Regions from separate parts of the Mycobacterium sp. 94-17 genome, predicted to be linked through region 1. Evidence: predicted binding sites of a transcription regulator. Region 1 holds the regulator's gene; each other region holds the start of a gene.
What was found. Region 1 encodes LexA, which represses DNA repair genes until DNA is damaged. Its sites were predicted from a motif close to CGAACANNTGTTCG; they were not measured.
Positions count from the first base shown of each region.

Region 2: a site for LexA is predicted at 1,709-1,722, ahead of OQ789_RS04335 (error-prone DNA polymerase). Genes of this name have one in related genera too.
Region 3: a site for LexA is predicted at 4,045-4,058, ahead of ruvC (crossover junction endodeoxyribonuclease RuvC). Genes of this name have one in related genera too.
Region 4: a site for LexA is predicted at 3,728-3,741, ahead of OQ789_RS13970 (HNH endonuclease signature motif containing protein). Genes of this name have one in related genera too.

Region 1 is NZ_JAPIYN010000015.1:15,782-21,114, forward strand. Features, by position in the region: gene OQ789_RS17400 (hypothetical protein) at 253-2,463, shown strand; gene lexA (transcriptional repressor LexA) at 2,479-3,177, opposite strand; gene OQ789_RS17410 (hypothetical protein) at 3,471-3,965, shown strand; gene nrdR (transcriptional regulator NrdR) at 4,056-4,520, shown strand; gene OQ789_RS17420 (peroxynitrite isomerase) at 4,533-5,018, shown strand; partial or broken gene OQ789_RS17425 (PhzF family phenazine biosynthesis protein) at 5,045-5,333, opposite strand, start outside.
Region 2 is NZ_JAPIYN010000002.1:294,063-299,395, reverse strand. Features, by position in the region: gene OQ789_RS04335 (error-prone DNA polymerase) at 1-1,695, opposite strand, end outside; gene OQ789_RS04330 (wax ester/triacylglycerol synthase domain-containing protein) at 1,865-3,184, shown strand; gene otsB (trehalose-phosphatase) at 3,225-4,400, shown strand; gene OQ789_RS04320 (MaoC family dehydratase) at 4,397-5,263, opposite strand.
Region 3 is NZ_JAPIYN010000015.1:126,259-131,591, reverse strand. Features, by position in the region: gene OQ789_RS18090 (hypothetical protein) at 1-129, opposite strand, end outside; gene OQ789_RS18085 (DUF1304 domain-containing protein) at 258-644, opposite strand; gene OQ789_RS18080 (hypothetical protein) at 804-1,475, opposite strand; gene ruvB (Holliday junction branch migration DNA helicase RuvB) at 1,704-2,759, opposite strand; gene ruvA (Holliday junction branch migration protein RuvA) at 2,862-3,464, opposite strand; gene ruvC (crossover junction endodeoxyribonuclease RuvC) at 3,461-4,027, opposite strand; gene OQ789_RS18060 (DUF4178 domain-containing protein) at 4,198-4,809, shown strand; gene OQ789_RS18055 (DUF2617 family protein) at 4,827-5,333, shown strand, end outside.
Region 4 is NZ_JAPIYN010000010.1:134,571-139,903, reverse strand. Features, by position in the region: gene OQ789_RS13990 (phosphotransferase family protein) at 1-56, opposite strand, end outside; gene OQ789_RS13985 (TetR/AcrR family transcriptional regulator) at 101-703, shown strand; gene OQ789_RS13980 (SDR family NAD(P)-dependent oxidoreductase) at 700-1,635, shown strand; gene OQ789_RS13975 (class I SAM-dependent methyltransferase) at 1,622-2,236, opposite strand; gene OQ789_RS13970 (HNH endonuclease signature motif containing protein) at 2,280-3,701, opposite strand; gene OQ789_RS13965 (DUF4129 domain-containing protein) at 3,899-4,843, shown strand; gene OQ789_RS13960 (hypothetical protein) at 4,840-5,322, shown strand.

The DNA.
Region 1 (5,333 bases):
CAACGCGGTGCGAACGCGTGCCGCGGCGGGGTCGCGATTCGGCCATGGGCCGGCATCATTTCGACATCGGTGTGGTATCCGTTTTTATAAAATTCGTAATTTGACTTCGCATATCTTGTTGGCTGGAGCAAAGTTGTGCGAGCCCGAAGAAAGGCTGATCGTGCTCGGGTCCATTTCCCGCGCGAGCAAGTGAGCCGCAGACAGAGCCGTATCCGCCGGCTGGGAGGCTTGGTGAAGGTGCAGAGAGGTCACATGCGCAGGCTGATCGGAAGCGCGCTGGTCAGTTTGACGACCACGGCACTGACCGCGGTATTGCTGGCCCCCACCGCGGTAGCGAGTCCGATAGGCGACGCCGAGGCGGCGATCATGGCCGCGTGGGACAAGGCCGGCGGCGACACCTCACCACTGGGCGCCCGTAAAGGCGACGTCTACCCCGTCGGGGATGGTTTCGCCCTGGACTTCGACGGCGGCAAGATGTTCTTCACCCCGGCCACCGGGGCCAAATTCGCCTACGGCCCCATCCTGGACAAGTACGAGTCGCTGGGCGGTCCGGCGGGCAGCGATCTGGGCTTCCCGGCCATCAACGAGGTGCCGGGTCTCTCCGGTCCGGACAGCCGGGTGGTCACCTTCTCGGCCAGCGACAAGCCGGTGATTTTCTGGACGCCCGAGCACGGCGCTTTCGTGGTGCGCGGCGCGATGAACACCGCGTGGGACAAGCTGGGCAGCTCGGGCGGGGTTCTCGGGGTGCCGGTCGGCGACGAGACCTACAACGGCGAGGTGTCCTCGCAGAAGTTCAGCGGCGGCCAGGTCTCCTGGAACCGGCAGGCCAAGCAGTTCACCACCGAACCGCCGGGGCTGGCCGACCAGCTGAAGGGCCTGCAGGTGGCGGTCGATCCCACCGCGGCGATCAACACCGCGTGGCGCGCGGCGGGCGGACCGGCGGGGCCGCTGGGTGCCAAGCAGGGCGGCCAGTATCCCGTCGGCGGCGACGGTATCGCCCAGAACTTCGCCGGCGGCAAGGTGTTCTTCACCCCGGCCACCGGCGCGAACGCCCTCGAGAGCGACATCCTGGCCAAATACGAGTCGCTGGGCGGACCGGCCGGCAGCGACCTGGGATTGCCTACCACTAACGAAACCGACGGCGGCATAGGGCCTGCCAGCCGGATCGCCACCTTCTCGGCCGCCGACAAACCGGTGATCTTCTGGACGTCCGACCACGGCGCCTTCGTGGTACGCGGAGCGATGAGGGCCGCATGGGACAAGCTGCGCGCTCCGGCCGGCAAGCTCGGTGCGCCCGTCGGCGACCAGGCCGTGAGCGGCGACGTGGTCTCGCAGCAGTTCACCGGCGGCAAGGTCTCGTGGAACCGGGCGAAGAACACGTTCAGCACCGAGCCGGCCAACCTGGCGCCGCTGCTGTCCGGCCTGCAGGTGTCGGGCCAGAACCAGCCGAGCAATTCGGCCCTGCCCGCGCATGCCAAGAAGTTCGCCTGGCACTGGTGGTGGCTGATGGTCGCCATTCCGGTGCTGGCGCTGCTCGTGCTGCTGGTGTGGCTGTCCGCGGGGCGGCGGCGCCGGCCCGCGCACGAGGACGCCCTGGGCGTTGCGCCCGACGGCGAAAGCCCCGGCTACGACGCCGACGAGCAATGGGGACGCGACGATTCCGACCCCGAGTCGTTCGCGCTCGGCGCGCCGCTGCAGCAGGAACCGGAACCGAACGCCGGCCGGGTCAGCTGGCAACGTCAGGTCCCCGCCGAAAGCGACTACGCGTTCGAGGGGCTCGAGGCAGAGGACCCCGATGCCGTCGACACCGACTCGATCCCCGTCGTCTCCGAGGACATGCTGGCAGAGACCGACTACTCCGACGCCGGAGCCGACTACACCGACTACACCGACGACGTTCCCGAGGTCGCCGAGCCCGAGACTGTCGACGACGCCGCCGACGCCGACGCCGACGACCTCGACGTCGGCTACGCCGACGAGGCGTATCCGGCAGAGGAGCTTCCGGCAGACGAGGCGTACCCGGCGGACGAGCTTCCCGCAGACGAGCTTCCCGACGTCGCCGTTGCCCACACCCCGCCGGACGGCGAACCTCTGGCCGGCGCGCCGGAAACCGCTGCGCCTCAAGAGGACACAGCCGAGGACACAGCCGAGGACACCGCTGCGTTGGAGGCCGTCGTCGCCGATGCCGCCGCGGTCGGGACTACGGCGCGAAGCGGACGGCATGCCGCCGCGGACACCGAGGACGGTTCGGAGAATGGCCTGGCAGGACCGGACGGGCGACCGACGATCCACCTGCCGCTCGATGACCCGTACCAGGCGCCCGACGGATACCCGATCAAGGCGAGCGCTCGGTACGGCCTGTACTACCTGCCGGGCAGCGACCTTTATCAGGACACGCTCGCCGAAATCTGGTTGTCGAGCGAAGAAGTCGCGTTGGCCAACGGCTTCACCAGAGCCGACTGACTCGGGCTTGTCGCGTCAGACCTTGCGGATGACTGTGACGACCTTGCCCAGCACGCTCGCATCGTTGCCGGGGATGGGGTCGAACGCGGGGTTGTGCGGCATCAGCCACACCTGGCCACCGGCGCGTTTGAACGTCTTGACGGTGGCCTCGCCGTCGAGCATCGCGGCGACGATGTCGCCGTTGTCGGCGACGTTCTGCTGACGGACCACCACCCAGTCGCCGTCACAGATCGCGGCCTCGACCATCGAGTCACCGACCACCTTGAGCAGGAAGAGCGTGCCTTCGCCGACCAGTTCGCGCGGCAGGGGAAAGACGTCTTCGACGGCCTCTTCGGCGAGGATGGGTCCGCCGGCCGCGATGCGCCCGAGCACCGGGACGAACGTGGGTTCCGGCAGGGCGTCCGAGCCGGCCACCTCGGTGCCGGGCGCCGCCACGTCGTCGTCGGCCCCGCGGACGTCGACCGCTCGTGGCCGGTTTGGGTCGCGGCGCAGGTAGCCCTTGCGCTCCAGGGTGCGCAGCTGATGCGCCACCGACGACGTCGAGGTCAGACCCACGGCGTCGCCGATCTCCCGGATGCTCGGCGGGTAGCCGCGGCTGGTGACCGAGGCGCGGATGACATTCAAAATGGTGCGCTGCCGCTCGGTCAGCGAGGAGTCCACGGAGTGCAGCCGACCCCCGGGGCCGGCCGATGAAGTGTCGTTGCTGTCGCCCATGGCACTGAATGTAGCCGCACCGCGTGCAAGAATCAAACATGTGTTCGAGTGGCGTGTCGCGCCGTGGGTGCGGCCGCGGAAACGGCCGAAAGCCAGGTGAATCACAAGTGTGTAACTCTTGGCGAGATCGGGTATCCAGGCGTGGTGACAGTGCTAAGAGCCGACGAACTTGTCGGTGGTGTGATCTAGCGTTTTGCCCGTGCGACACGCTTCGCTCAAATGTTCGGGTTTCGAACATACAAGCGACTAAAATCGAACACACGAGCGAGAGCTAGTTGACCGGAGGAACGAAGATGACAGTCATCCACACGCCCGCGCCGCGTACCAGCAGTCTTCGGCGCCCGCTCAAGGGACCCGCCCAGGGTGCCCGCTACGGCCACGACGGCCTGGGCCGCGCTCGCCGGCCCGCGCCGTCGCGGCCGACCGGAGCGGCGATGCGCTACCACGGCGCCGGGGTGGCGATGTCGGTGGCTCCGCACCGCAGGCGTGCCGCCACGTGGGCGTCGACCATCGGGCTGGCGCTGGCAGCGGGGGCGATCACGCTGTGGCTGGGTCTGGTCGCGAACGTCGGGCAGGTGCTCAACGGAGGCTCCACCACCGCGGCGGCCCACATCCCGGACCGGCTCGCCGTCGTCCGCGTCGACGCGGGGGAGTCGCTGCAGGACTTCGCGCACCGGGTGGCGCCCGACGCCCCGACCACTCAGGTCGCCGACCGCATCCGCGAACTCAACGATCTGCACTCGCCCGATCTGCTGGCGGGCCAGGCCCTGATCGCTCCGGTCGGCTGAACACCCCGGCCGCTCCGGTGACGGTGCCGATCCGCGCGCAGGTACGCTCAGAGTCCTGCGGTACCTTGTCGGCGCGATGAAGGAGCGGTCATGCACTGTCCGTTCTGCCGCCACCCCGACTCTCGGGTGATCGACTCCCGCGAAACCGATGAAGGCCAGGCCATCCGGCGTCGCCGATCCTGTCCCGAGTGCGGACGACGCTTCACCACCGTGGAGACGGCGGTCCTGGCGGTGGTCAAGCGCAGCGGCGTCACCGAGCCGTTCAGCAGGGACAAGGTGATCAGCGGCGTCCGCCGGGCCTGCCAGGGGCGCCAGGTCGATGACGACGCACTGAACCTGCTGGCCCAGCAGGTCGAAGACACCGTGCGCGCCACGGCTTCGCCGGAGATCCCCAGCCACGAGGTCGGCCTGGCCATTCTGGGGCCGCTACGCGATCTCGACGAGGTGGCGTACCTGCGATTCGCCTCCGTGTATCGGTCATTCGAGTCCGCCGACGATTTCGAACGCGAGATCCAGGCGCTGCGCGATCACCGCAACGTGGCCACCCCCGGCTGACGGACCGGTTTCATGTCCCCTGACTTGCATCCCGACATTGCGGCACTGGCCCCGCTCCTGGGCGCCTGGTCCGGCCGGGGTGCAGGCAAGTACCCGACGATCGAGCCCTTCGACTACCTCGAGGAAGTCGCGTTCGCCCATGTCGGCAAACCGTTCCTGGCCTACTCGCAAAAAACCAAGGCGGTAGCCGATGGCAGGCCGCTGCACGCCGAGATCGGATACCTGCGCGTGCCCCAACCGGGTCACGTCGAACTGGTTCTGGCGCATCCCACCGGGGTCACTGAAATCGACGTCGGCAGCTATTCGGTCACCGGTGACCTCATCGAGATGCAGCTGTCCGCCACGGTGATCGGTCGGACACCCAGCGCCAAAGAGGTGACGGCGCTCGGTCGTTCGATTCGCATCGACGGCGACGAGTTCTCCTACACGGTGCAGATGGGGGCGGTGGGGCAACCGCTGCAGGACCACCTCGCCGCCGTACTGCACCGGCAGCGCTGAACGCTCAGCCGCCGGCTACGCCGTCGTCAATCAAGTTGTCGCACACCGTCATTGACGACCTGTCCGGCCACCGCCACCCAACCCTGGGCACTCCACGTGGTGTCGATGACGGAGCCCTTGCCCTGGGTGATCCGCAGGCTCCGGCTCAGGTGCTCGGTGATCCGCATCGCCGCCGATCCGGTGGCCTCGTCCTCGGCCACACCGAGGTTTGCCGCGAACATGCGCACCCGCAGCGAGCCTGCCGACCGGTCGGTCCAGGCCCACAGGTAGTGCGCGGTGTCGTCGGGATAGTCGGCCGGATCGGCAATCAAAACC
Region 2 (5,333 bases), on a different contig from region 1:
CACCATGCCGCCGGAATGAATACCCATGTGCCGCGGCAGGTTCCGGATCTGGTTCGCCAGGTCGACCACCAGTGGCGGGATGCCTTCTAGAACAGCCGGATCCGGGGAGTCGGCCAACCCGTTCCAGTGACTGATCTGTTTGCTCCACGCGTCCTGCTGCCCCTGCGAGAACCCCAGGGCGCGGGCCATGTCGCGCACCGCGATCTTTGCCCGGTAGGTGATGACGTTGGCGACCTGGGCGGCGTAGTCGCGACCGTATTTGTCGTAGACGTACTGGATGACCTTTTCGCGTTGATCGGACTCGATGTCCATGTCGATGTCGGGCGGCCCGTCGCGGGCCGGCGACAGAAAACGCTCGAACAGCAACTCGTTGGCCACCGGGTCCACCGCGGTGACGCCCAGGGCGTAACAGACCGCGGAGTTGGCCGCCGACCCCCGGCCCTGGCACAGGATGTTGTTGTCCCGGCAGAACCGGGCGATGTCGTGCACCACCAGGAAGTAGCCCGGAAATGTCAGCTGGGCAATGACTTTCAGCTCACGCTCGATCTGGGCGTACGCGCGCGGGGCGTTCTCGGCCGATCCGTACCGGTCGCGCGCCCCGGCCATGGTCAGCTGCCGCAGCCAGCTGTCCTCGGTGTGCCCGGCGGGCACGTCGAACGGCGGCAGCTGCGGCGCGATGAGCGCCAGCCCGAACGCGCACTGCTCGCCCAGCTCGGCGGCCGCGGCCACCACATCAGTGCCCCCGAAAGGCACATGCCCGAACAGCCGGGCCATCTCCTCGCCGGAGCGCAGGTGCGAACCTCCCAGCGGGGCAAGCCATCCCGCCGCCGCGTCCAGGGACTGCCGCGCCCGGATGGCGCCCATCGCCATGGCCAGCCTGCGCCGCGGCGGCCCCGCGAAATGCGCGCCGGTGGTGGCGACGACGCCAACCCCGAAGCGTGGGGCCAGCGCCGCCAGCGCGGCGTTGCGTTCGTCGTCGAGCGGTTGGCCGTGATGGGTCAGCTCGACGCTCACCCGGTGCGCACCGAACCGGTCCACCAGATCGGCCAGCGCCTGCTCCGCCGCCGCCGGGCCGCCCTCGCAAAGTGCTTGCCGGACATGCCCTTTGCGACAGCCCGTCAAAATGTGCCAGTGCCCGCCCGCCGCCTCGGCCAGCGCGTCGATGTCGTAGCGCGGCTTGCCCTTCTCGCCGCCGGCCAGATGCGCGGCGGCCAGTTGCCGCGACAACCGCCGGTACCCCTCCGCGCCGCGGGCCAGTACGAGCAGGTGCGGGCCGGGCGGATCCGGCTGCTCGGTGCGCGCACCCGGGCCGAGGGAGAGTTCGGCGCCGAACACGGTGCGCATGTCGAGCTCGGCCGCCGCTTCGGCGAACCGCACCGCCCCGTACAAGCCGTCGTGGTCGGTGAGCGCCAGGGCGCGCAAATCCAGCCGGGCCGCCTCCTCGACCAGTTCCTCGGGCGTGCTCGCCCCGTCCAGGAAGCTGAACGCCGAATGCGCATGCAGCTCGGCGTACGAAACGGAATGAGCGACGGACGAGCGGGACGCCCGGCCGTCGTCCGGTGGCCGGTACGTCGCCCGCCGCCGCGACAGGGGGCCGTCGGATTCCGGGCCCGGCGATTCCCCGGCATGGCGCGGCTTGCTGTCGAGCACCCGCTCCATTTCCGCCCAGCTCGGCGGCCCGTTGAACCAGCCCACCCCGTGAGTATATCGAACTGATGTTCGATTTAATCTCGGCTCAGTCCAACTGTTGTTAAACCGATCTTCAACTCCTAAACAAGGTCTTAACGCTGCGGCACTATCGCGGATCACGCGCTGCACACACACTGGTACAAGTTCAAAAAAGCGGACTACGGCGGGGACCGGCATGGCACAGACACTGGATACGGCATTCCTACAAGCCCACGATCCGGATCAGCACGCGAGCCTGTCGATCGGGGCGGTCGCCATCGTCGACGGCACCGCCCCCGCCTACGAAACGCTCAAAAGCCTGCTGGCGGAACGCATCCAGCCGATTCCACGCTGCACACAGCTGCTGCGGGCGCATCCGCTGAGCCAGGAGTGGATCGAGTGCCCGGACTTCGACCTGGCCCACCACCTGCGCCGGGCGGCCCTCCCCCGCCCCGGCGACGAGGCCGAGCTGTCCCGGGCCATCGCCTACGCCCTGGAACGGCCCCTCGACCTGGACCGCCCGCCGTGGGAGTGCTGGGTCATCGAGGGCTTGCAGGGCAACCGGTGGGCGATCCTGATGAAGACCCACCACGGCCTGCTCGACGGCAACTCGGCCGCCCGCCTGATCAGCAGGCTCTGCGACGACGCCGACGCCGATACCTTCGCCAACGGCGCCGCGGCCAAACATGTTTCGCCGCCCGTCGGGCGCAAGCCGGGCTGGGTCGACGCGCTGTGGCGGGCTTCGTCGGCCGCCGGCGCCCTGGCCGGCGCCGTGTGGCCCGCCGTGTGCGCCGACGCGGTCAAAGCCTCGCGGCGCTACAGCACGGTGCGGGTCCCGATCGCCGACGTGGACAGCGTCTGCCGCAAATTCGGCGTCAGCGCCAACGACGTTGCGCTCGCCGCGATCACCGAGGGCTTCCGCACCGCGCTGCTCGGCCGCGGCGAGGAACCGCGGCGGGACTCGCTGCGCACCCTGGCGCCGATGCCGGTCCGCTCGGCGATGCTCTCGCACCTGCCCGTCGAACACGATGACCCGGTGCGGCGGTTGCAGACGGTGCACGCCAGGTGGCAGGCAAAGCAGGGCGCCCAGCCGCGACCGGCCGGCATCGTGGAGTCGGCGATCGGATTCCTGCCGAACGTGTTGCGCAGCAATACGTTACAACTGCTATCCCGTCTCCCGCAGCGCGCCGTCGTGACCTTGGCCACCAACGTGCCCGGGCCGCGCCGTCACCTTCGGGTGATGGGCCAGACGCTGGAACGGCTGCTGCCGATCCCGCCGACCGCCACGGCGCTGCACACCGGCGTCGCGGTGTTGAGCTACGGCGACGAGCTGGTCTTCGGGATCACCGCCGAGCACCGCGACACGTTCGACGTCAAGCAGCTGGCCGCAGGCATCGAGCTGGGCATGGCACGGCTGGTGGCCCTCGGCGACGACTCCGTGCTGCTGTTCAAACGCAGGCGTTCCCCGCGCGCGCTGCCCCGCCGGGTGCCGCGGGCGCACCCGTCCGCCTACTGACCCGCTCCCACCGCACCCGCCCCCCGTGAGAGGGTTGGTCGTGCCCAAGTCGGAATCGGTGGTCATCGATCCCCGCCGCCACGACGCGGTGCTGTTCGACGCCGACGCCGCGCTGGGCTCCCCGCTGGCCGCGCAATTGCGCGAGGCCGGGGTGGGCACGGCCGCCGTTTCGGCGGATGGTCCGGTGCCGGCGGCCGACCGGCTACGGGTGCGCCCGGGCCGCTGCGTCGTGGTCGCCGGGGACGCCGCGGGCGTCGAGGCGGCGCGCGCCGCGGGATTCGCGTTGGTGATCGCCGTCGATCCGGCCGGGCCGGGCGATGCGCTGCGCGGCGCCGATGCGGTGGTCGCCGGCCTGCGCGACGTGACCGTGCGGACCGGGGACCACCGGATGTCGCAGCTGCCCGATGCGTCGCGGGCCCTGGCGGCCGGGCTGGCCGATCGGCGACCGGCCGTGTTCTTCGACTTCGACGGCACGCTGTCGGACATCGTCGACGACCCGGACTCGGCGCGGCCCGTTGCGGGCGCCACCGAGGCGCTGGACAAGCTGGCCGCGCGGTGCCCGGTCGCGGTGCTGTCCGGCCGGGACCTCGCCGACGTCACCAAACGCGTTGGGGTGCAAGGTATCTGGTATGGGGGTAGCCACGGTTTCGAGCTGACCGCGCCCGACGGCACACACCACCAGAACGACGACGCGGCGGCCGCCATCCCGCTGCTCGAGGAGGCGGCCGGTCAGCTGCGCGACCAGCTCGGCGCGGTGCCCGGAGTGGTGGTGGAGCACAAGCGTTTCGGTGTCGCCGTGCACTACCGCAACGCCCAACGCGACCGCGTCGGCGAAGTGCTGGCGGCGGTGCGCGCCGTGGGCCGCCGCGACGGGCTTCGGGTCACCACCGGCCGCGAGGTCATGGAGCTGCGCCCGGACCTGGACTGGGACAAGGGAAAAACGCTGCGCTGGGTGATCGATCACCTGCACGAGGCCGGGTCGGGCTCGCTGACCCCGGTCTACCTCGGCGACGACATCACCGACGAGGACGCGTTCGACGCGGTGCGCGGCGGGCCTGTCCCGGGCGTGCCAATCCTGGTGCGGCACACCGACGACGGCGACCGCGCCACCGCCGCGCTGTTCGCGCTGGACAGCCCCGCCCAGGCCGCCGAGTTCACCGACCGGCTGGCGGATCAGTTGCCGCACGCTCCGTCTCAGGCGCGTACGCGCGGCTAGGCGTATTCCACCGCGCCGTCGTCGAGCACCACCCGGGGGTCGGAGCCGTCCGGATTCGACGCCTCGGTGCGGAACACCGCCTTGCCCGGCTCGGTGCGCCAGATCAGGGTGGTCAGTGTCTCGCCGGGGAACACCGGCGAGGTGAACCGCGACGCGATCGAGGTGACGTTGGCCGCGACGCCCTGGCCCAGCTCGGCCACCAGCGCGCGCCCCGACACCCCGTAGGTGCACAGCCCGTGCAGGATCGGCTTGGGGAAGCCGGCCAGCTCGCGGGCGAACCACGGGTCGCTGTGCAGCGGGTTGCGGTCGCCGGACAGCCGATAGATCAGCGTCTGGTCCGCGCGGGTGGGCAGCGCGATGCGCACGTCGGGCTCGCGGTCCGGGAATTCCGGCGCGATCGGCCGCTGCCCCGGCATGCCGCCGAAGCCGCCCTCGCCCCGGATGACTAGCGTGGTGAGCGTCTCGGCGATCAGCTGCCCGGAGTCCGGCTCGGTTCCCCGGCCGCGCAGCACCAGGATCGCGTTCTTGCCCTCGCCCTTGTCCTGGATGTCGGCGACCTCGGAGACCACCGAGAGCTTGCCCGCGGGCGGCAGCGGTGCGTGCAGCCGGATGCTTTGGGATCCGTGTAACAGCATGGCCCAGTTGAACCGTCCGACCAGGGCGGCCGCGCCGAAGGCCGGGCAGCAGATCACCGCATAGGTGGGCAGCACCTGCTGGTCGATCCCGTGGCTGTTCTCGGTGGTGAAGGACAGGTCGTCGATCCCGGCGCCGACACCGAGCGCGTAGAGCAGCGTGTCCCGGTCGGTCCACTCGAACTGCATGGGTTCGGTGACCGCGCCGACGGCACTCGGATCAATCGCCATGGAAGTCTCCTGATCGGTGAGTAGGGATCCTCGGTCCACTCTGGCATCCGGCGAAATGGCGGTCGCTGCG
Region 3 (5,333 bases), 110 kb from region 1:
GAAGTGCGGACCGACAAACGGTATCAACGCCCCCCACGCCCCCAGAATGACCAGGAGCAACCCGCTGATCGTGCCGCGCGAGCGCGGCATACCGAGCCCGCGCGGTTGGCCGTCTTCTGCGTATTTCATGACATCCCCTCGTTGGATACCGGGTCTGGCTCCGGCCCGGGATGGTTACCCGGCGCCTTCTACTAGTAACCCACGCAGCAACCGAAATCCACCGCCAGCGGTGACTTTTGAGGCTGGTGGGGCTGGTGTTACCAGTGGAGGCCGAGCAGCAGGAGCGCGATGGCGACCGCCGGGAAGGTCCCCTGCGTCGCCGCGGCGCGCGCCTTGGCACGATCGGACGCGACCAGTACCAGCGCGGCCGCCGCCATCGATCCGACGCCGGCGAAGATGAGGGCGGCCCCAATACCGGTGTGCCTCAAGGCAACTGCGACGATGCCCGCGGCGGTGACGATGGCCAGGAACAAGTTGTAGAAGCCTTGGTTGAACGCGAGTTGCTTAGTGGTTTCGGCCTCGTCCGGCGTGGTCCCGAAGGTGGCGCGAGTGCGCGGAGAGGTCCAGGTCAACGATTCGATCACAAAGATGTAGACATGTAGCAACGCCGCCAATGCGGCGAATACCAATCCGGCGGTGAGCATGGCCCCTCCTCGCTGGCCGAGGCCCGCGCGACGGCCGTTTCCGCATGTCCGGACGCCGGTGCACATTACCGGCCCGCGACCGCGCGAACCAGCCTGACGCGAAACAGCGCCGGTAGCCCTCGGCTGCCGGCGCTGTCCGCCTTCGGTGGAATCGGCGCGCTAGACGCCGGCGTGGTGGTGGCGGTGGAACAGGCCGCCGCGGCGCCGGAACAGGCCACGAGCGGTGCGTTCGCGGTCCACCGGCTCGGCCGCCACGGCGTCCGCCCGTGCCGGCGCCGGAACCCCGGTCTCGTCGTACGCGGCCGGTACGGCCTCAGCCGCCACCGGCGCCGGTTGCGCCACCGCGACGTCACGCGCGTGCCGAACCGCCAGCCGCGCCACCGCGGCCCCGCCCAGGAAAACGATCAGGGCGCCCAGACCGGTGAAGTAGGTGACCTCGAGCAGCGCACGTTTGAGGTCCGTCGACGCCATCGGCTGACCGATGTCGCCGATGCCGAGGGTCGTCGCGAACGCGCGGCCGACAACGAACCAGGCGCCGCCGGCCACCGCCAGCCAGCCGCCGAGCACGGCGGTGGCACGGTTGCCGGACATCAGTACCAGCCAGCCACCCACCGCGGCGGCGACCCCGGGCAGCACTTCCAGCCAGCCCTTGGTCGTGGTCCACGTCCATGCCGGGTCGGCCAGGTACGCCCAGTCGATGTTGGGCCCGAAGAACGGCACCAATGCGCCCCACGCACCCAGCAGAATCAGGAGTAACCCGGTTAGCGCGCCACGGGTCCGTGGCATGTACAGCGCGCGAGGGCGTTCGTAGTCGTGGCGTGTGGTCCTCATCGGAACCTCCTCAGATACAGCTATCACTGGTGTGACGCTGGTTACCCGGGGGTGTCGGGGTGTAACCGGTCAGGCGGCGCGCGGGCGTTTGCTGGGGAAGCCGGAGCGGGTGCGGCCGGCCGGGCCACCCGCGGCGCCGGCCGTCTGACCTGGCCGGAACCGCGCCGGGCGCACCCGTAGGCGCGCGCTGGGCGCAAAGGTCACGATTTGGCCGCAAAACGGCCGCGCTCAGTCGAACAGGCCGGCCTGTCCGAGGCCGGTGACCCCGGCCGGCGGTGTCATGCCGAGGTGCGTCCAGGCCTGCGCGGTGGCCACCCGGCCCCGGGGAGTGCGCGCGACCATGCCCGCGCGGACCAGGAACGGCTCGCACACCTCCTCGACGGTGGCGGCTTCCTCGCCCACCGCCACGGCCAGCGTCGACACCCCGACCGGGCCGCCGCCGAAGCTGCGGGTCAGCGCCGAGAGCACCGCCCGGTCCAGCCGGTCCAGGCCCAGCTCGTCGACGTCGTACACCGCCAGCGCGGCTTTGGCGACGTCGCGGGTGATCACGCCGTCGGCGCGCACCTCAGCGAAGTCGCGAACCCGGCGCAACAACCGGTTGGCGATCCGCGGGGTGCCGCGCGAGCGCAGGGCGATCTCCTCGGCCGCGTCGCCACCGAGCTCGATGCCCAGGATCCCGGCCGAGCGGGCCAGTACCCGCTCCAGCTCGGGCGGCTCGTAGAAGTCCATGTGCGCGGTGAAACCGAACCGGTCCCGCAGCGGCCCGGTCAGCGCGCCGGACCGGGTGGTCGCGCCGACCAGCGTGAACGGCGCCACCTCCAGCGGAATCGACGTCGCCCCAGGACCCTTGCCGACCACCACGTCGACCCGGAAATCCTCCATCGCCAGGTACAGCATCTCCTCGGCGGGCCGGGCGATGCGGTGAATCTCGTCGATGAACAGCACATCGTGCTCAGCCAGGTTGGACAGCATCGCCGCCAGGTCGCCGGCACGTTCCAGCGCGGGCCCCGACGTCATCCGCAGCGCGGACCCGAGCTCGGCCGCGATGATCATCGCCAGTGACGTCTTGCCCAGCCCCGGCGGACCGGACAACAAAATGTGATCCGGTGTGCCGCCGCGGTTTTTGGCGCCCTCGAGGACGAGCTGCAGCTGCTCGCGCACCCGCGGCTGGCCGATGAACTCGCGCAGCGAGCGCGGACGCAGGCTGACGTCGATGTCGCCCTCGCCCGACGCCAGCGTGCCGGAGACCTCCCGCTCGACGTAGTCGTCCGCGTCGTCCGTCATCGGCGCCGCTCCTCCTCATCGCTGCACTCTGCATCGTCACCGACGCGCGTCATCGGCGCCGCTCCTCCTCATCGCTGCGCTCTGCATCGTCACCGACGCGCATCATCGCGACTTACCCAGCATCGACAGGGCCGAGCGCAGGGCGGCGCTCGTGGTGGCGTCGTGCTCGGCGGCCAGCACTTTGTCGGTGGCTTCCTCGGCCTGCTTGACGGCGAAACCGAGCCCGACCAGGGCCTCCACCACCGGCCCGCGGACCGCGTGGCCGTTGCGGGCCGGACCCGGCGACCCCGCTCCGGCCGCGGCACCGCCACCGACCTTGTCGCGCAGCTCCAGGACCATCCGCTCGGCGCTGCGCTTGCCGATCCCGGGCACCCGGGTCAGCGCGGTGACGTCGCCGTCGTGCAGCGCCTGGCGCAGCGCCCCCGCGTCATGCACGGCCAGGGTCGCCATCGCGAGCCGCGGCCCCACCCCCGACACCGACAGCAGCGTCAGGAACAGGTCCCGGGTGTCGGTGTCGGTGAAGCCGTACAACGTCATCGAGTCCTCGCGGACGATCATCGCGGTGATCAACCGCGCCTCGGTCCCGGTGCGCAGCGTGGACAGCGTCGACGGGGTGGCGTTCACGCGGTAGCCGACGCCGGCCGCCTCGATCACCACGTGATCGAGCGCCACCTCGAGCACCTCGCCGCGTACCGAGGCGATCACCGGGCGGCCCTCAGCTTGGCATCCAGCTTGGCCTTGTACTTCCGCCGCTGCTCGGCGGCCAACGCCTCGGCCGCGGCCATCCGGGCGATCATCGGCGCCCGCCAGCAATGGCAGATCGCGAGCGCCAACGCGTCGGCCGCATCAGCCGGTGTCGGTTTCGTTTGCAGCGCAAGGATTTTCGTCACCATCGCGGTGACTTGGGCTTTCTCGGCCGCGCCGTTGCCGGTGACCGCGGCCTTGACCTCGCTGGGGGTGTGGAAGTGCACGTCGATGCCGCGTTTGGCCGCCGCCAGCGCGACCACGCCGCCGGCCTGGGCGGTGCCCATGACCGTCGATACGTTCGTTTGGGAGAACACCCGCTCGATCGCCAGGACGTCCGGCTGGTGGGTGGCCAGCCAGTGCTCGACGGCGTCGCTGATCGCCAGCAGCCGCTGGGCCAGCGGCGCGTCGGAGGGCGTACGCACCACGTCGACGTCCAGCGCGACGACTGTCCGCCCGCGCCCGCTTTCCACGACCGACAGACCGCACCGGGTCAGGCCGGGGTCGACGCCCATCACCCGCATTCCCGCTCCCACCTAGTAGAACAGCTGTTCGATACCCTAGCGGCCGGCGCCGACAGGTCCGGGTAAGACACGCGGCCGATTCCCGCCGCGACGTTGCGTCGCCGGTCCCCGGAAATGCTGTTAGCTTTAGCCCACGCTCGCTCGAGCGATGTGGCGACGGAAGGGTTGGCGTGGGATCTCTGCTGGTCATGGTCGCTCTGGCGCTCTTCATCGCATCCGTCGTGGTGCTGGTGGTGGCTTTGCGGCGGCCCAAGCAGCCGGCCCGGCGGGCGGGCCGCCAGGATCCGCTCGCCGACGACGAGATGCCGCAGTTCGGGCCGCGCCAGCTCGGGCCCGGCGCGATCGTCAGCTACGGCGGCGTCGACTACATCGTGCGCGGGTCGGTGACCTACCGCCAAGGCCCCTTCGTGTGGTGGGAACACCTCCTCGAGGGCGGCGAGCAGCCGATCTGGTTCAGCGTCGAATCCGACGACGGACGGCTGGAACTCGCGATGTGGGTCACCCGCAAGGACGTGTCGCTGCGCCCCGGGGACACCTACGTCGTGGACGGCGTGACGTACCACGAGTCCGAACGCGGGCGCGCCTCCTACACCACCGAAGGCACCACCGGCCTGCCCGCCGGCGGCGAGATGGAGTTCGTCGACTGCACCGGCGCCGACGGGTCGGCGCTGCTCTCGTTCGAGCGCTGGGCCCCCGGCATGCCCTGGGAGGTGTCGACGGGCACGTCCGCCTCGCCCGGCGAAATCACCGTGTATTCCGCACCCCCACCCGGTTCGACGTAGGGCACAAGGTCACCCCGGTGCCCCTTCATCAGCTCGCCGTGACTCCGGCCGACGTATCCGGGGAAAAGCTCGGACTCGCGCTGAATGCGCCCCCGCCCCCGCCGCTGGCCGGCTGCCGGCTGGACCACCCCACCGGCGGCGCCGCGCTGCTGCTCGGCGTGCTCGGCGCCTCACATGTCGTTGCCGTCGAGCACGCCGGGGGGCGGTTCTCCGAGGAAATCTCTTGTACCGCACGCAGTCTCGGGGCCGACCTGCCCCGGTGCGCCGACGCGCCCGGTTACCGACTGCAATCGAACACCGCAACCCACGACGACGCGAGCTTCCGCCGGCTCGCGCGGGTTCTGCGCGGCCGTTGCTCGCGGCGGGCGGGATGGCTCGGCGGCAGCTTCCCCGGCGATGACGCCGCGCTGACCGTGCTGGCGGCCGAGCCCGACGGCGCCGGCTGGCGCTGGCAGACCTGGCACCTGTATCCGGGGCGTCCCGCCGGCACCGGCGGAACGGTGGTTCACACCGCAAGCCGGTGG
Region 4 (5,333 bases), on a different contig from region 1:
TCGCGGCTGGAGCGCTGAAGTCGCTCGACGTTGCCCGGCATTGGTTCGTTGGCCACACGTGCCCCCTTCTCGAGGCAATTACGATACGGTAGGTAGCGTTATGAAAGCAGACCCGTCCGCCCTTGACAAGGCGTCCGGCGCTGGGCGCCCGCGCGATCCGCGCATCGACTCGGCGATCCTGGCGGCGACCGCGGAACTGCTTGTCCAGACGGGTTATTCCAATATCAGTCTCGCCGCCGTCGCCGAGCGGGCCGGCACTACGAAATCCGCGCTGTACCGGCGGTGGTCGAGCAAGGCCGAATTGGTGCACGAGGCGGCCTTCCCAACGGCCCCGACCGCGCTGGAGTCGCCGGCCGGGGACATCGCGGCCGACGTGCGGATGATGATCGAGGCCACCCGCGACGTGTTCACCACCCCGGTGGTGCGTGCCGCGCTGCCCGGTCTGGTTGCCGACATGACCGCCGACCCCGCGCTCAACGCGCGCGTCGCGGCGCGATTCGTGGACTTGTTCACCGCGGTGCGGGTGCGCCTGCGTGAGGCTGTGGACCGGGGCGAAGCCCATCCCGATGTGGATCCGGAACGATTGATCGAGCTGATTGGGGGAGCGACGATGCTGCGGACGCTGTTGCGCCCGGAAGAACAACTCGACGAGGCCTGGGTGGAGCAGACCACGGCGATTGTCGTGCACGGGGTGCGGCGATGACGGGTCGTCCTGCGGGCCGTCTGGTCGGCCGCACCGCAATCGTCACAGGCGCCAGCCGCGGGCTCGGCCGCGCGATCGCGCTGGCCCTCGCGGCCGACGGTGCGGCGGTGGCGGTTGCCGGGCGCACCGAAGAAGTATGGGATGACCGGCTGCCCGGGACCATCGGCGAGACGGTCGCCGATATCGAGACGGCCGGCGTGCGTGCCGTCGCGGTCCGCGCCGATTTGACCGACCGCGACCAAATCGCCCGTTTGGTGGAGTCTGCGCGAGAAGCGTTGGGCCCCATTGGGATTCTGGTCAACAACGCGGCGTTCACCGCGCCGGGGCGGCCACCGGAACCCGGCGCGCAGCCGCGTGGCAAAGCGGCCAAACCCGCGGGTGGGGCCAAACCGGCGGGCGGGGCCAAACCCGCGGGTGGGGCCAAACCGGCGGGCGGGGCCAAGCCGGGCTGGCCGGGGTTCGTCAGCACGCCCCTGCACGCGTACCGCCGGCATTTCGACATCGCGGTGTTCGCGGCGTACGAGCTGATGCAATTGGTGTGCCCCGACATGATCGAGGCGGGCGGCGGCTCGATCGTCAACATCACCTCGGTCGCGTCGCGACTGCCCGGCGATGGCCCGTATGCCGATCGCAGCGGCGGGGTGTTGCCCGGCTACGGCGGCTCCAAGGCCGCGCTTGAGCACCTGACCCAATGCGCCGCATTCGACCTCGCCGACCACAACATCGCGGTCAACGCACTCTCGCCGTCGAAACCGATTCTCACGCCGGGCCTTTCGTTCTATGCCCGCAATTTCGATGAGACTGCGTCCGAGGACGAATTCGCCCGCGCGGCGGTCGAGTTGGCTCTGGTCGATGCAGGCAGGGTCACCGGACGCACCATCGGTCACCTCCAGGTTCTCGACGGCAGCTTCCGGCCCTTCACGGTGGGCTAGCCGGCTTTGTCGCCGTCGCCGCGTTGATGATCATGGTTTGCACCTTGTGCCACCGCACGGACTGGAATCCCGCCCGCGTCAGCAGGCGCTCGGCGCGGCGCGGGGTGCGGGCTTTGCCGCGGCGACTGCCGGCCAGCGTCGGTACCAGCCATCGCGACAACTGATCGACGAGCACCAGCCGGCCTCCGGGCCGCAGCACACGGGCGCACTCGGCGAGCCCCGCCAGCTGGTCAGACCAGTGATCGAATGATGTCGTGCTGACGATCAAGTCGAACGTCTCGTCGGGGTGACCTATCTCCTCGGCCACCCCACGGCTGAAGGTCAGACGATCGTCGTCCGCGAGAGCCTTTGCGAGCGTGATCATTTGGGGTGCTGCGTCGATGCCGGCCAGTAACTCGGCCCCGGGGTAAAGCTGGGCCAGCGATCGCAGGAGATAACCGGTCCCGCAGCCCACGTCGAGCACCCTCTGAGGAGCGGCACCGGTCTCCACCGTCAGGACGGCGGTCCGGTCCGCGATCTGGCGGTGCAGGCGGCCCCGCCACCCGCGTTCGTAACCCGTGGCGCGGTCGTTGTACGCGTCCACATCCCGGTATGGCGGCACGTGCTGAGTGTCCCACCGGCCGGGTTGAGGTGGTGGGACCATCTCAGTCGCCCGCTTGTTCGGGCGGGTCGGGATTGGCCTCAGGCGAGTCCGGATCCCCGTCAGGCGGGTCGGGATCGCCGCGCAGCAGCTCGTCGGGATGGTGTGCATGGTTGACGACGGGCGGTCCGTCGCCGTCCGTCCAGCCGAGGCGTCCATCGCGGCCCACCACCGTGCGCCATTCGCCCCGGCCCACCGCGCCGTGGTCGGGTCCGCAGGCGAAGAACAGGTTGTCCGCATCGGTCCGGCCCCCGTCTGCCCATTCGCGGGCGTGATGCACCTCGCTGTGGTAGCCGGGTTCGAGGCAGTTGGGGTGGGTGCAGCCACGGTCCCGGGCGTAGCAGACGAGCCGTTGATCGGCGGTGGCGATGCGTTTTTGGCGGCCGAGGTACAACGGGCGGCCGGTGTGCTCGTCGAACACCGCGAGGTAGTGAATCGCGTCGGCGGCCATCCGGATCAAATTCGGCATCGGCAGTCGCGAACCGCCGCCGGTGCGCGCCGGGGCCGGCATCGGGATCGACGGGTCGGCCGCGGCGTGCGCCGCTTGGTTGAGTTCGGCCAGGGTGGTGGTGGCGATCACGGTGACGGGATGCCCGCGGTGTGTCCCGAGACCGCCGGAGCCGACGGCGATTTCGAGGCCGAGCTTCAGGGCGTCATGGCAGCGCTGGGCCGGCGTGCGATCGTCGTGTCCCTCGGGATCGCCGTCGGGGCGATCGGGTTGATGGCGACCGGGCCGCACCGCTGCCTCGAGTGCTTCGAAGTAGGCGCGGGCCTCGGGATCCAGCAGGCCGGTGAGCCGCGACATCCCGTCGGGTCCCTGTGGACTCAGGTGCACTCCGCGACGACGGGCGCGATCGCCGTCGCTGAAACGGCCGTCGGGATTGAGATAGTCGGCAATCCGATGGCCAAGCTTGGTGACCACGGCGGCGTCGAGCTTGGCTGCGTGCCGCACCAGCGTGCGCTCCGCCTCGGCCACATCGGCCGGAGAGACACAGACGGGCAACGCGTCGACGGCGGCGCACACGGCCCGGATGTGGTCCTCGCCGACCGCTCCGGCGTCCACCGCCGCGGCCAGCTCCGGCAGCTCCGGTGCTAATGGCACGCCGGTCAGCGAACGCCGCGGCCGCAGACGGGCGGCGAGCCTGAAGCGGCGGGTGACTTCTTTGGGCGTGATGCGAAGCCGCGCCCACAACGTGCTGCGCACTGCCGGCACGCACCCGGCCTCGTCCGGCGGGTCGGCGATCTCGCCGAAGACCCGGTACATCAGACCCCGATTGAGGCGGTCCTGGGCCTCCAGCCGTTCAGCGAGATCAACCCGAAATGCGTTGCCGACCACCCCCGACGGGGTCTGACGCAGCACCTCGTGGGCCGCATCGATGGACTCGAGCGCGGAGCAGATTCGCTCCCGCGCCTGTTCCGCGTTCATCAGAGGACCCACACGCTCAACGCTATAGCACATCTGTTCGAATACCAGCGGGCCGGGAAAAGATGTGAATGAACGGCCGACTGTGGATAACCACGAACGCCGGTCCTGGTACGAGGACCCCCTGACGTGCAACTATGAGAAAAGTCAGTGCCGCCACGGCGGCAGGCAACCAATCGAGTGGTGTGCCAATGCCTGGTATGGACAAGCCGACAGGGCGGGTCGTTGCCCTGATCGTGCTGCTGTTCGTGGTCGCTGCCGCCCTGCGCGGCTATCTCCCCACGCGCCACGACGCGATGCGCAGTGAATCGGGCGGCCAGGCTGCGCTGGCCTTCGTGGTCGCGGTCCTGGCCGTGACGCTCGCGCTGCTCGCGGTCGCCGTGGTGGCGCGGTTGCGCGACCCGCGCGCTACCGCGCCGAGTGCCGGCAGTCTGTCCGACATGCTCGGGACGGGTAAGGGACGACCGAGCTGGCGGGTGTTGCTGATCGGACTCGCCGTGATCGTCGCCTGGTTGCTGATCGTGATGTTGCTGGCCCGGTTGCTGGCCCACGGCGTGGTTCCCGCCGCCGTACCGTCCGACGGCGGTGCGGCGCCCTCGACGCGCCCGCCTGCACCGCAGCCGCCGCCGCAGCATCAACCCCCTCCTCGCGACGGCTCGCAGAACCTGCTCGGGGTCCTGCTGGTTTCCACGGTCGTCATGTTGGTCACGCTCGTCGCCGGCACGGTCGCCGCGACGCGCCGGCGCCGAACCCCGGCGCCCCCCGGAGTCGCCGACGGGCCGTCGAAACCCCCGGCGCCCGAGGCGCATTCGGAATCACTGGCGCGAGCCGCCGAACGTGGACTGGCGGAGATGACCGACCTGAGCCGCGAGCCGCGAGAGGCGATCATCGCGTGCTACGCGGCCATGGAACGCGAACTCGCACAGGTTCCCGGCGCCGTTCCGCAGGAATTCGACACGGCGAGCGAGGTGCTGGCCCGCGCGGTCGAGCACCACGCCCTGCACGCCGACAACGCCGTCCAATTGGTGATCCTGTTCGCCGAGGCGCGGTTCAGCCCGCACGTGATGAACGAGGGACACCGCGACGTCGCGGTACAGGTCCTCCGGCTGGTCCTCGACGAGCTGGGCTCGCGGAGCGCCGCATGAAAAAGATCATTTCCCTGGGTGTTTGCCTCATCATCGGCGTCGAACTGCTGGCACTGACGCAGCACGACCGGCGATGGGTGCTGATGGCCTCCGGCGTCGGCCTGGCTCTGGTGCTGCTCAGCCTCCGTCGTGCCCTGGCGCGCGGGCTCAATGCCGGCGTGGAGCCGGACGCCGACGATCTTGGAGATTCGTTGCGCCGCTGGCTTTCCACCACCGAGACGACGATCCGGTGGTCGGACTCCAGCCGGACCGATTGGGACCGGCATCTGCGCCCGATGCTCGCGCGTCGCTACGAGATGACCACGGGCCAGCGGCAGTCCAAAGATCCTGTGTCCTACCACGCAACCGGGCGCATGCTCTTCGGTACGGAACTGTGGGAGTGGGTCAATCCCAACAACGTCACACGCAGCGGTGGCCACCAACCAGGACCGGGCCGTGCGGCGCTGCAAGAGATTCTGCAAAAGCTGGAGCAAGTATGACAGGAGGCGCG